Linked DNA regions of Synechococcus elongatus PCC 11801. The protein of the gene in region 1 interacts with the protein of each later gene in a pairwise test. Links are inferred from orthologs where the notes say so. Each region holds a gene or a part of one and is shown on either strand. Other genes may lie near its edges.

Region 1 (7,693 bases):
CCAGAGAAAGCAGCGACGACTGGCGTTCCCATCGGAGCAGCGATGTCGGTGCCCGTGTGCATGCGATAGTCGCCAAACACCGGATGCACGCGCCAGCCAAAGGTGGAGCTAATGGCAGCGCGGACACTCAGGGGAAAAAGAAGCTGGCGATCGCCATTGTTCTGAATGCCATCGGGTCGCGCCGTGCGGTTCAAGTATTGCGCCACATTCAACGTGTTGCCGAGCTGGCGACCGAGGTAGGAAACCGCTACAGACAGCGGATTCGTCGAAGGCGGCTGGAGGCGACCCAAGTTCGGTACTGCCTCGCCCGTAATCGGGTCGATTTGCAGCTCCCCGCCAGTGGTGATTGCCGTATTACTGTTCTGCTCCGCTTGCTGACATTCTCGCGGTGAGAGCGCGCCGGCAAACTCTGGGTTACCACAGGCTGATCGCAGCCGCGCTCGCAAATCTACCTGCGGGAAGGCTTCAGGATTGTCGCGCCGTAACCGCACTTCTCCGAGATCATTCCCCGGCTGAGGTGAGGGGCGTAGCCGCAAATCATCGGGTAGACTCGGGAGCGCTTCGGGGGTCGTTGGAGTGGGGACTGACTGTGCCTGACCCGAGGGGGCTGAAACTCCGATCAGCACGGTTGTAGCACTGAGCAGGGCAGCCAATGTAGAGGAGAACGGGCGATTCACAGGGGCCTCGACAAAATGCAGCACTTGCCTCTGAGAATTGAGTCCCAAAATTAGCAAGCTTTCCCAGTGTAAAAACTCGATCCCGTTATTGGCGTATTGATGGCTCAGTTTCAGCATGACGGAGCAGATGCCAGAGACTAAGCTCACCGGGCTGAACACAATAGTCACGATCGCACCCGCGCAGTCGCAGCCCGCCACTGGGATCAATACCAATCAAGGTCATGGTCTGCTGTTCCCACTCAAAGCGATCGCCGCGCCGATAGAGCCATTGATCGTATTGGGGTAGTAATGTTTCCCACTCAGCGACTAACCACCGATCCAAACCTGCTTGTAGTCCTTGAAGCACTGCGATCGCTAGATTTGGCAAGTCTGCCCAAGCAGTCGTCACGCGACTGAGGGCAATACCCGTCTCAGGAACTGGATTATTCCAATTCAAGCCCAGACCAATCACTGCCTCTCGCAAGCGATCGCCCTGCAGACGAGTTTCAACCAGGATTCCTCCAAGTTTGCGATCGCACAGCACCAGATCGTTCGGCCATTTCAACTGAACCGGAACCTGCGATCGCAGCGCTTGCGCAACGCCCCAAGCAGATCCAAACATCAAGCGCGCCGATTCTGTTGCGGGTAAATCGACACTGAGTCCCAAGGAGAGATAGAGGCCACCCAAGGGCGACAACCAACTCCGTCCCTGCTGTCCTCGTCCGGCTCGCTGTTGCGCAGCAATCAGCACCTGATCATGGCGATCAACCTGCTGCCACAGCTGCGCATTGGTGGAATCTGTGACGGCGATTGTCCGGATGTTATAGCGCAGTCCGGCTTGCTGAGCTTGCTGTTGGAGATTCAAACAAACCATTCGCTAGGCTGGACAACAGGACTCTGACGGCTCAAGTTCATTGCCATGATTGCAGACGTTGACCATTGGTTTTGGCAAGACACCTCAGCAGGAACTTATCTTCGCTGCCAATTGTTGGCTGACTTTGAGCATGGCTTTTTTACCCGTACCTTTGCACCAGCCGAACCCCATCAGCTTCAACCGTTCCTGAATCCACAAGCCTCTGTCCATCGCGTCAAACAAGTTCACGGCAACACGGTCTTACCAGCCACGATCGCACCACATACCGCGTCACCGCTCTCCGAAGCCGATGGCCTTTACAGCGAAGCAGCTGGCCAATCGCTTTGGGTCTGCTCTGCCGATTGCACCCCTGCTTTAGTCGCTGATGTTCAGCAGGGTCAAGTTGCCGCCGTTCATGCCGGCTGGCGGGGAACTGCTGCTGGTGTTTTGCGTATTGCAGTGCAACAGCTTCTTGCGCAAGGTAGTCAACCGGAGGATCTGCGCGTTGCCCTCGGCCCTGCGATCGCCGGTGAAGTCTATCAAGTCGAGCAGCAGGTGGCCCTGCAAACGCTGCAATCGCTAGAACCGACGCTCACGGATCCCCAACCGTTCTTGGCGGGATCCTCGCCTGCCGTCTTGCCGGATCCCGATCGCGATCGCCTGCGACTGGATGTTCGTCAGGTCAACCGCCAGCAGCTATTGCAGTTGGGATTGAAGGACGATCAAATCGCGATCGCGCCGCACTGCACCTTCCAAGATGAAACCCGCTTCTTCTCCTATCGCCGCAGTAATCAGCGGCAAGTACAGTGGTCAGGCATCGTTAGTCGCTCTTAAGTTTCTACGGAATCAACACATGGACAAGGATGATAAGATAGTCATTCTGCGTTCGTGTGGGCATGGCTGGGCGATCGCCACGATCTAAGCCCCTTGCCCCTGTCGGTTTTGTTAGACAGTCCGCACCGTTCTTTCGCGAGAGGTCACCATGGCGAAGCGCCGCAACCTGAAAAAAGAAAAAGCTCTCCGTAACGAAGCCTATGCTCGTAAGTTCCGGAAACGGAACCTGCGCAGCCGGGGTCGTCGCCCATCTCCGTTTGCCAATAGCCAAAGTAACGAAGAAAAAGGCACGGAAACCACGGAAGCAGCCTAGATTCAGCTGCGATCACTCGCTTGAATCACTGCTACTCATTAGTGCCTTAAGTGTTAAAGTCCCCAGTCAGCGATTGGGGACTTTTGCTTTAGGTGATGAGTGCAGGCTCAACCAATGGGCAAAACGGGCATCGTTCCCATCGGTCGATGAAGTCGGCAATGATGGGGCTAACGCCTGCTTTAGTCTTCGTCGGCTGTCACCGCAGCAGGAGCAGCCCCAACCGTATTGGCTGAGACTTGGGCACCGAGAGCTAATTTTTCACGCACTTGCTGCTCGACCGTTGCTCGGAAGTCGGGATGTTCGTCGAGGTAAGTAATCGTGTTGTCGCGACCTTGGCCGATATTGTCGCCGTTGTAGCTGTACCAAGCGCCCTTACGCAGGATCACGCCAGTTTCTTCGGCCAAATCGACCAAACAACCGAGGGTAGAAATGCCTTTGCCGAAGAGAATGTCAAATTCGGCAATGCGGAAGGGTGGTGCCACCTTGTTTTTGACAACCTTGACCTTGGCGCGGGTACCGTATTCTTCCGTTCCTTTTTTTAGGGTTTGAATCCGACGAATATCCAGACGGACAGACGCGTAGAACTTCAGGGCTTGGCCACCGGTCGTCGTCTCAGGGCTACCGTAGGTGACGCCGATCTTTTGGCGCAACTGGTTCAGGAAGATGACCGTACAGCCTGATTTGCCAATGTTGCCAGTGATTTTCCGCATCGCTTGGCTCATCAAGCGAGCCTGCAGACCCACTTGGGTATCACCCATTTCCCCTTCAATTTCAGCGCGGGGAACGAGGGCTGCAACTGAGTCGATCACCACAATGTCGACTGCTGCCGAGCGCACCAGTTGATCAACAATTTCCAGTGCCATCTCGCCAGTGTCGGGCTGAGAGATCAGCAAGTTATCGATGTCGACCCCTAAGGCTGTGGCATAGACCGGATCAAGGGCGTGTTCAGCATCCACAAAAGCAGCAATGCCTCCCTGCTTTTGAACTTCGGCGATCGCATGCAAGGTGAGTGTGGTTTTACCCGAGCTTTCGGGGCCATAAACTTCGATAATCCGACCCTTGGGCAAACCACCTCCCAGCGCCAGATCAAGGGTCAGCGCCCCCGTGGGAATCGTTTCGACCCGCAGCCGCGCCGCGTCGCCAAGGCGCATGATGGCACCCTTACCAAAGTTGCGCTCAATCTGGCTGAGCACAAGATTTAGGGCTTTTTCCTTCTCTGGAGCGATCGCGTCCGATTTGCTAGCCATAGGGGTCTCGGGGAGTGGCCTCTATGTTATTACACGCCTCTCCGATCGCCGTGTGCGATCCCACGCCAGTTCGTGGGTCATAGAGATGACGTAGCCAAGGTCTCCCAGAGGGGTCAGATGTTGCCTAGCGGTTGGCGCCTTGGGACAGAATGCGCAGAAGCCAGAGACTGACAAATAGTGAGAGCACGTGCCCTGTCAGCACTTGGGTATTAGAGAGCATGGAAAACATTTCCAGCGACGTAATCGCGTTGTTCCCCATCTGGTTATTGAGACCGGTAAAGCCAGGCTGCTGCATCGAGGCTTGGAAGGTCAGGCTACCGGCAAGGGCTTGATAGCCCAAGACTGCAATCAGCAAACCTGCCGCATTCACCCAAATGCCACGCACTACAAAATTTCGGGTTTCAGCGCGGCTCGGTCGCCGGAGCGGATCGCCATTCAAGCGCTGACCCAATTGGACGTAGCGAAAGGCGTGGTAGGTGGTGTAAGCCAAGGCCACCAAGGCCAGTGAGGTCATCGAGAGACCAGGCCCTAAGCCAACAATGCGATCGCGGGTCAGGGCACGGCCTAGGTTGTTGAACATCAACACCCCAAAAGCGACGACGGCAAGGGTGATTTGCGTCCAAAAAATCCCCCAGCCCAAAAGTCGGAACTGGGTCGCAATTCGCTGGAGAGTGACTTTATCCACAGAAGATGCCTAGCTTTTGCGTGCATTGACCAAACTCTCCGTCGAGTTGGGAGAGGCGGAGGTGTAGACAGGCTGCCCACGACCACGATCGTACGTGCAGCTCTGCGACCTGTCGAAGGTAACGGGTTACTTTTTCAATCCCTTAGCCTGCGGGCTGAGCTTGGGTTCCACTTGAGATCGACCATTGCTCTTCACTGAACGCAGGTATCTGTCGCGACCCCACCTAAAATATGGGCAATCTTTGCAGCCAAGTTAATGTCGAGCTGTCATGATGCTGAGCCGCTAATCGAGCTTCGCAATGTCCGCAAAGCCTTTGGCAACCAAGTTGTCCTAGATGGGGTCGATCTCAGTATTTATCCCGGAGAGGCGATCGGCATTCTCGGTCCCTCGGGAACGGGTAAGTCCACCATCCTCAGGATTATTAGCGGCTTGATTTTGCCGGACTCCGGCGAGGTCTGGGTGGCAGGGCAACAGCGAACCGCTCCGATTACTGAACAACCCAATCCCTTCCCCATCAACTTGGTCTTTCAGCAGGCAGCCCTGTTCGACTCGCTGACAGTGGGCGAGAACGTTGGCTTCTACCTCTATCAGCACACAAACCTGACCCCAGCAGAAATTGAGCGCTATGTTGCCCATAGTCTCGACAGTGTGGGACTTCCGAATATCGCCCACCTAATGCCCTCGGAGCTGTCGGGTGGGATGCGCAAGCGGGTGAGTTTTGCCCGAGCCATTATCAGCACCTTCTTGGAAGAGACCGGCGGGCGATCGCTGATTTTGTATGATGAGCCGACTGCTGGGCTAGACCCAATTGCCTCAACGGTGGTCGAAGACCTGATGCGGAGCTTGAAAGAACAACAGCCCCAAGCGGCCTACGTGGTTGTCACACACCAAGAAAGCACAACCCGCCGCACAGCCGATCGCCTAATCTTGCTCTACCGAGGACGAGTCTGTTGGCAGGGGTCTGCCGCAGCGCTAGACGAGACTGATAACATCTACGTGCGTCAATTCCTGAGTGGTCGTATCGACGGTCCCATTCAAGTCGCGACCTAGCGTCGATCAACCGGAGGAACAACAGCGATGCGATCGCGAATTGTCCGAGAAGGCAGCGTTGGCCTCATGCTCATTGCCGGGGTCGGCGCCCTAGCCGGCTTAATTTTTTGGCTGCGCGGCGTCAGTCTCAATCAAAATCGCTACTCAGTGACCGTGAAGTTTAAGGACACTGCTGGGCTAACAGTAGGCACCCCCGTGATCTATCGCGGGGTTCAAGTGGGACAGGTCACTGATATTCAAGCAGAGAGCAATAGCGTTAAAGTCCGCATTCAAATTGAGCCTGCCACTCTGGTCATCCCCCGCGATTCCGTCATCTCAGCCCAAATCTCGTCACTCTTGGGCAATCCCAACCTGACCATTGAACCGAAGCGTAGCATTTCCCCTGAGGTGCTCGCCAAAACCAGTCCGCGATCGCCGACCTGCGATCCCAACTTGATCCTGTGTAATGGCAGTGAAGTGGAAGGGGTGCAGTCGGCAAATCTCGCCAGCATTGTCACTTCGATCGCCACGCTCATGGCGCAGATTGAGCAGGCCAACTTAGTCGAGACACTCAATCAGACAGGACAGGACGCAGGGGAAGCCGCCCGCAGTATTCGTCAGCTCAGCACCTCTCTTCAGCAAGAAATTTCACCGCTACGCGAGACACTGGCCGCTGCTCAAGGTGCTGCTAGCGAAGTGGAAGCCGCGATCGCAGAAAATCGGCAATCCGTGCGCAACACGCTGACGAGCCTTGAAAGCTCCAGCCAAGACCTGCAGCAGATTCTGACGAATCTTGAGCCAGCCATTGATAAGGTCAACAGCGGCAAGCTGGTCGACAACCTCAATGAACTATCGGCCAATTTAGCGGTAGCTTCGCGCAATCTCCGCGATGTTTCGACGGCGCTGAACTCACCAGAGAATCTGCTGACTTTGCAGCAGACGCTCGATTCTGCCCGCATCACCTTCCAGAACGCCCAGAAAATCACTACAGATCTCAATCGCCTCACCGGCGATCCAGCCGTGATCGAGAACATTCGGCGGCTGATCAACAGCTTGGGACAGCTGCTGTCCTCCACGGGAGAACTGCAAGAGCAAGTCGCAGAACTCAAATCACTTCCTCCGCTGCCTGTAAGTGATGCTGCCCCAGCCGCCACCGTAGTCCGGCGTCCTGATCAGCCCTGATCAGTTGCAGGTATAAAAGTCAGCGCGACACCGTTGTTGCAAAAGCGTTTACCGGTCGGAGCTGGTCCATCGTTAAAGACATGTCCCTGATGCCCACCGCAACGACTGCAGTGGTATTCCGTCCGTGGCACGACTAGTTTGTAATCGGTCTGGAAGCCCAGACTGCCCGCGATCGCCTCTGTAAAACTCGGCCAGCCCGTACCGCTGTCATATTTGGCACTGGACTCAAACAACGGTTGTTCGCAGCCTGCACAGCAGTATTGTCCGATCCGTTTTTCACCAAGCAGTGCACTGCTAAAGGGACGTTCAGTTGCAGCTTGCCGCAGCACCGCATAGGCTGCAGGCGCAAGTCGCTGCTGCCATTCCGCCTCACTGAGCTGCAAAGGATTGTCCACCTCATCAATGGGCGATCGCGATTGGCGCCAGAGCAAGAACAACCCCGCGCTGCCCGCAGCCCCGAACAGGCCGAGCAACAGGCGACGACGGGAGCGATTCGGAGCAGCAGCAGTCATGACAGGCCCTGAACAATAGCGATCGCTCTCTATTGTCGCGATTCTTACCCTGACCCTCCGCCTAATCGCTTGACGATCGACTGAGATTCGCTCAGGCTCAAACCAGCATCAGCATCTGCGGAGCGTCATGGCGGATCAACTCACCAATCTTTTCCCGTTTTGGCTGCTTTTGATTGGCGCGATCGCGCTGCGCTGGCCACAAATTTTTATTGGGTTGAATCAAGGCAATCTGCCGGTCTTGATCTTGACCCTGATCATGCTGGGCATGGGTCTGACCCTGAGTCTCGATGATTTTCGGCGGGTCGGACGCTTGCCAAGGGCGGTGTTGACTGGCTTTTGCGCCCAGTACCTAATCATGCCGTTCTTGGGTTGGGCGATCGCC
Region 2 (5,263 bases), 290 kb from region 1 along the record:
CCCGCAACAACGCAACTAACAGGTGACTTTTGGCGTAGCAGTAGCCCGTTCAGTACTCCAGCACCTCTGAAGCACGACAGGTTACAGGATTGAGTTGAGAGTCTGAGCTATGGCGAATCTGATCGCGCACCCATTCAAAACAGGCCTGAGCGATCGCAGTTATAGAAGATTGATCAGCTTGCAGTTCTGTAGCTAAAGCCTGAATTGAAGGATGATCAAAATCAATCACAGGACTGACTGATAGACACAAATCTTTCGATTCAACTACTGATATTTTTAAGGACTTCTAAATCTGCGCCAACGATTGCTTCTAAATTCTCTGTAATTTTCTCAATTGGCCAATCCCACCAAGCGATCGCCAGTAATGTTTCAATCACAGAATCTGGGAAGCGCATTTTTAAAACTTGAGCAGGATTCCCCCCAACAACCGCATAGGGCGGAACATCTTTAGTCACGACTGATCGCGCCCCAATAATCGCACCGTGACCAATCTGAACACCCGGCATAATCAGGGCTTCGTAGCCAATCCAAACATCATGACCAACCACCGTATCGCCCTTGTAGGGATAGTCACCGGGCTGCGGCATGACTCGATCCCAACTCGGCCCAAAAATTTCAAAGGGGTAGGTCGAGAAGCCTGACATTTTGTGAGCAGCGCCATTCATGATGAATTGAACGCCACGGGCGATCGCGCAAAACTTACCAATGATCAGCTTGTCACCCACAAACGGAAAGTGATAGAGAACATTACGCTCGAAGTTCTCAGAATCTTCAGGATCATCGTAATAGGTGTAGTCCCCAATGATGATGTTGGGGTTCTGAACCGTATTTTGAATAAAGCAGACTTGAGGAAAGCCAGGTAACGGATGCTTATTTTGGGCGCTCGGATAGGGCATTGATTGCAGATCAAAGAAGGACAAATTTTACGCTAGCAGCGTTGACAGAAGTCACTTGGGAGAACCTCAACAAGGCCTAAGATCTCCAAGTGAGTAATATGAATTTGAACTTGGTAAAAATCTAAGCCCGATCGCTCAACAATCTCATCTTTACTAATCGGTTGATCACTCAGAATGGCATAAACCTTTGCTTGCTCCGGTGTCAAGTCCGCGATTGCTGCTTCCGCTTCTTGACTCGGCACAGCCAAGGGAATTAGCGGCTGAGACTGTGGGTCAAGAGGCGGTAATTGTCGGAGCCAATCAAGCAAGTGCCCCGCTCCTAAAATCGGTTGTGCTCCTTGCTGAATCAAGCTCAGGCAACCCGCCGCCTTGGGATTATCCAAGCTGTTCGGCAGGATGTAGACGTCTCGACAAAATTCATTGGCTAAATGAGCCGTAATCAAAGCACCTGAGCGCCCCGGTGCTTCTGTCACTAGCAGAGCCCGACTGAGACCAGCAATGATGCGATTTCGCGCTGGAAAAGCACCGCGATCGGGCTGAGTAGCGCTGGGTTGCTCACTCAGAATTAATCCACCTTGCTCCAAAATCGCTTCGTACAGAGTGCGATTCTGCGGCGGATAGATCACATTGACGCCGGTGCCCAGCACTGCAACGGTTTTTCCCCGCGCTTCCAGACAGGCTTGGTGGGCTTCCGTATCAACTCCATAGGCCAAACCAGAAATGACAGTGTAGCCTGCTTGGGCGATCGCACCACTCAACTTGCCCGTCCAGCGGCGACCATAGGGCGACGGGTCGCGCGTGCCCACAATCCCGATCGCTACTGCATCCAGCGGCGGTTGAATCAGGTCTAAGTTGCCTCGGTAGTAGAGAACAGGCGGTGGCGTGGGAATTTCGCGCAGGAGGCGTGGATAAGCCGGATCAGTCCACAGTAAAAAGTGCGGATTTTGGCGCTGGTGCTGCTCCCAAAAAGCTTCTGGCTGCAACTGCTGCCTGAGGGTCGCGATCGCTTCGGCCAGTAACAGACCAATGCCATCGACTTCCAACAGCGCTGTTGTCGGGGCCTGCCAAGCAGCTTCAAAACTGCCAAAGTGCACCAGAAGACGCCGGAGTAAGGCTGGCCCCAGCCGTGGCACTTGCACCAAGGCAAGACAGCACAGCGCCTCAGCGTCCGGCATAGCCCGCATCGTTGCAGGGGATTCTTGAAGGCGCGATCGCTGCGATCGGGGCGGTGCAAGAGAGTCCAGCAAATCCATGACTGCGATCGCAGACAGATTGCTGTTTAGGGTGCCCGTCTACAGACCAATTGAACGACTGCGCCCATTTCTGCACCTAAGGCTTGTTGTGCGGAGCCGTTGCGTTGGGCGATTTCTAGGTAGCCATGACTCCCTGCCAGCACTAGCAAGTCACCAACCGCGACTTCACTATAGGTTCGTGCGATCGGCAGCCAGCGATCGCCCAAAGTCAGACCCGCTGCTGCCTGACCCAGCTCTGCCGGCAGGGTGGTGATCAGGTTGCCAAAGCGATCGATCGCTTGAATTTGTCCTTGCCAACCCTGAGGCGATCGTTGCGGTTGCGACTCCCCCAAGGTCTGCAAGGAGGCTGGCTCAATTAAAGGTCCTAGCTCAGTCAACGGCACACCATTGAGCAGATGAGCAGCAACCGGTGCAAAGATATCGCGACCATGAAAGGTCGGATCTGGCTGAGGCGATCGCCAGTAGTTCGTGTTAGTCAGGTTGACTGCCCGTTGCGCCGGAAAGCGGCTGAGGAGACCACTCCAGAGGCCGTTATCAGGGCCGACCAGTAGCCCGATCGCTGTTTCAATCACTACGGCGCGGCGATCGCTACCCACCCCTGGATCCACCACCGCCAAATGCACGGTTCCCGCTGGGAAGTAAGGCACTGCTTGCAATAGCTGCCAACGGCCTGCCGCCACATCCTGAGGCGGGATTGCATGGCACAAATCAACCAGAGTCGCCTCTGGACAGATCGAATAGATCACCCCTTTCATGGCCGCGACATAGCTGTCCTGCAAGCCAAAATCTGTCAGCAAGGTCAGCAAGTGACTCATTCAGGACTGTACTGACCCGCCTGCAGCCGGTCGATCGCCGCTTGGAGAGGTTCAGGGAGCTGCCGCAGGATGCGTCCCCGCTGGCGATCGACCGGAGCCAAAATCACTTGAGCGGTGGCGCAAACCTGATCAGGCGACAGGCAAATCTGACAGTCCCAGACCAGCCGCACACCTTGACTGGGGCCAGTGCGGACGCGAACTAACACCGACTCACCCAAGGCGATCGCTCGGCGGTAGCGAACCCCCAGGTCGACCACTGGCAAATCGACCCCTAAAGACACCAAGTCAGCAAAGGCTACCCCCACCGATCGCAGGCATTCAACCCGCGCTTCTTCCAACCAGGCGAGATAGGTGCCATGCCAAACAATGCCGGCATAGTCGGTGTGATGGGGTTGCACCCGTAGCGGGTAGTCAAACCAAGGCGGGGCTTCTTTTTCAAGATTTATGTCAGCAGACATGACGGCGTCTTTACGCGGTGCGAGGAATTCTCTCTCAAGAAATATTATGAGGAGGTGCAGGGGACGCAGTTAGCCTGCCCCGGCAGTCCCCGACGCAACCCTGCTCTGTGCTCTGTTGAACGACCCGAGGAGCTGTGGTTCATGATTCAAAAAATCTTGCTCGCTGATTCTGGCACTGGCAACTCTGAGGAAATGCTCAAGCAGTTGCTAGAAATTCCTGCGCTCAAGCAGGCCAGTATTTCGATCCTGCACGTGGTTCCCGGCCAAATTAGCCCCGAACAGCTGACCCAGAAATGGGAAGAAGGCGGTAAATTGCTGGCCACTGCAGTCCAGTCACTCAAGCTAGACCCCACTAAGGTCAGCACCATCCTGCGTCAAGGCGACCCCAAAACAGTCGTCTGTCAGGTAGCGGAAGAGATCAACACCGACTTGATCATCATGGGCTCGCGTGGTCTAAAGCGCCTGCAATCGATTCTGCAGAACTCCGTCAGCCAGTACGTATTCCAGTTGTCTTCAAAGCCGATGCTGCTGGTGCGCGATGACATCTACGTCAAACGGTTGAATCGAATCATGGTGGCGCTGGATAAGTCAGAAGCCGCTCAAGAGGCTCTGAAACAGGCGATCGCTCTGGCTCGTGATATCAGCGGCGGTCAACTCTTGCTCGCTCATGTCACCAGTGGGCCAGCCGCCAGCAACCCTGAGGAAGATCCCATCCTGCAAGCAGCAGCCAAAACCGCCCGTCAGCAGGGAATTGAGGTGAAGTTGTTCACAGCATCGAGCAATAAGGCCGGTGAAGCGATTTGTGCAATCGCGGCTGAAGCGAATGCCGACCTGCTGATTCTCGGATCACCCGATCGCCGTCCAACCATTGCCAAGGGCTTACCGGATCTCGATCGCCTCTTGGGCGGCTCCATTTCCGACTACGTCCGCGTCTACGCCGATTGCCCTGTGCTGTTGACCCGCACAGCCGCTTAGCTCTCAACTTTACGAAAACAAAGCCCGGCGGAAATCCGTCGGGCTTTTGAATGACTCGTGGCAAAGACTCGGTTTGAGTCCAGCCTTTATTTCGCTTCGCGGCTTGCTGTCTGGATGTACAAGACGATCAAAAAGACGCTCGGCACGAGCACAAATAGCAGACTGGCAAGGAACCCAAGCTCGTTGACTTGCATAGCGACTCAGCCTCAGTAGTAGCAGTTCCGAAAAATTTTCTTCAGCCTACCACTCTGGGCTATCATGCCCCTGAGTTTTTTGCAAAAGCCCAACGCTCTTTACGATTCAGCCGTCGCGATCGAAGGCTGATCACTATCGGGGCTGAGCTCCTCTTGAGGCGGGGCTGCTGGCGCAGTTACAGGGATCGGCTTGGCTAAATCTTGAGCAATCAGCGTCTCGCGTTGGGCCTCTTTGGGGTTGGGCTTGGTCAACACTGTCACTGGCCCATTGACAGATGCTTGGCAGGCAAGACGGTACGAATCAGGCTTGCGTTTGAGCTTACGCTCTTCAAACGACGTGCGGGGCGAGAGGTTCTCAGCACCTTGGACAATCTCGACAATGCAAGTCCCGCATTGGCCGTAGCCGCCGCAGTTCATCATCTTGCCACCGAAGGTGTAGAGGTCGACTTGGTTCTCCACAGCTTTGAAGCGGAGGTTGGCCCCATCGGCGGCAAAGACCTCTTTGTCTTCACGGATAAAGCGAATGCTCGGCATGGGGTTTTGGTCTCCTGCGAAAAGAGCAGAGGTAAATAAATATTAAAATCTGTTTCGACAATGATGGGATCTTTTGAGCTGTCTTTGGGCCTCTCTGACGGCTCCGATCGCGGCGATCGCTGTTGTAACAAGTATTTC

Evidence for each region. The genes of interacting proteins can lie anywhere in the genome.
Region 2: the proteins of recA (region 1) and dprA interact in binary tests that used the Bacillus subtilis proteins (3 or more experiments, as listed by UniProt). The link is inferred for Synechococcus elongatus PCC 11801 from one-to-one orthologs.

Annotation. Positions count from the first base shown.
Region 1 is NZ_CP030139.2:2,230,093-2,237,785, reverse strand. What follows is about bases 1,870-4,734. They hold recA (recombinase RecA), read right to left. Parts: upstream 3,904-4,734; coding sequence 2,836-3,903; downstream 1,870-2,835. Other genes in these bases: DOP62_RS11115 (DUF3611 family protein), read right to left, coding at 4,028-4,588; DOP62_RS11125 (hypothetical protein), read left to right, coding at 2,492-2,656; pgeF (peptidoglycan editing factor PgeF), read left to right, coding at 1,870-2,343. Outside these bases: DOP62_RS11140 (M23 family metallopeptidase), read right to left, coding at 1-677; DOP62_RS11135 (biotin--[acetyl-CoA-carboxylase] ligase), read right to left, coding at 763-1,530; more of pgeF, read left to right, coding at 1,576-1,869; DOP62_RS11110 (ABC transporter ATP-binding protein), read left to right, coding at 4,844-5,638; DOP62_RS11105 (MlaD family protein), read left to right, coding at 5,666-6,799; peptide-methionine (R)-S-oxide reductase MsrB, read right to left, coding at 6,790-7,311; DOP62_RS11095 (bile acid:sodium symporter family protein), read left to right, coding at 7,439-7,693. UniProt on the Bacillus subtilis protein: Multifunctional protein involved in homologous recombination, DNA repair and competence.
Region 2 is NZ_CP030139.2:2,523,692-2,528,954, reverse strand. The notes cover bases 1-2,849. They hold dprA (DNA-processing protein DprA), read right to left. Parts: upstream 2,072-2,849; coding sequence 929-2,071; downstream 1-928. Other genes in these bases: DOP62_RS12645 (SAM hydrolase/SAM-dependent halogenase family protein), read right to left, coding at 2,176-2,849; DOP62_RS12655 (Vat family streptogramin A O-acetyltransferase), read right to left, coding at 261-896; DOP62_RS12660 (hypothetical protein), read right to left, coding at 50-229. In the rest of the region: more of DOP62_RS12645, read right to left, coding at 2,850-2,964; DOP62_RS12640 (acyl-CoA thioesterase), read right to left, coding at 2,961-3,422; DOP62_RS12635 (universal stress protein), read left to right, coding at 3,564-4,397; photosystem II reaction center protein PsbM, read right to left, coding at 4,484-4,591; DOP62_RS12625 (2Fe-2S iron-sulfur cluster-binding protein), read right to left, coding at 4,691-5,125. UniProt on the Bacillus subtilis protein: Protein that helps load RecA onto ssDNA during transformation. Binds cooperatively to circular ssDNA, is able to bridge different segments of DNA. Favors the loading of RecA onto SsbA- or SsbB-coated ssDNA and formation of RecA-DNA filaments.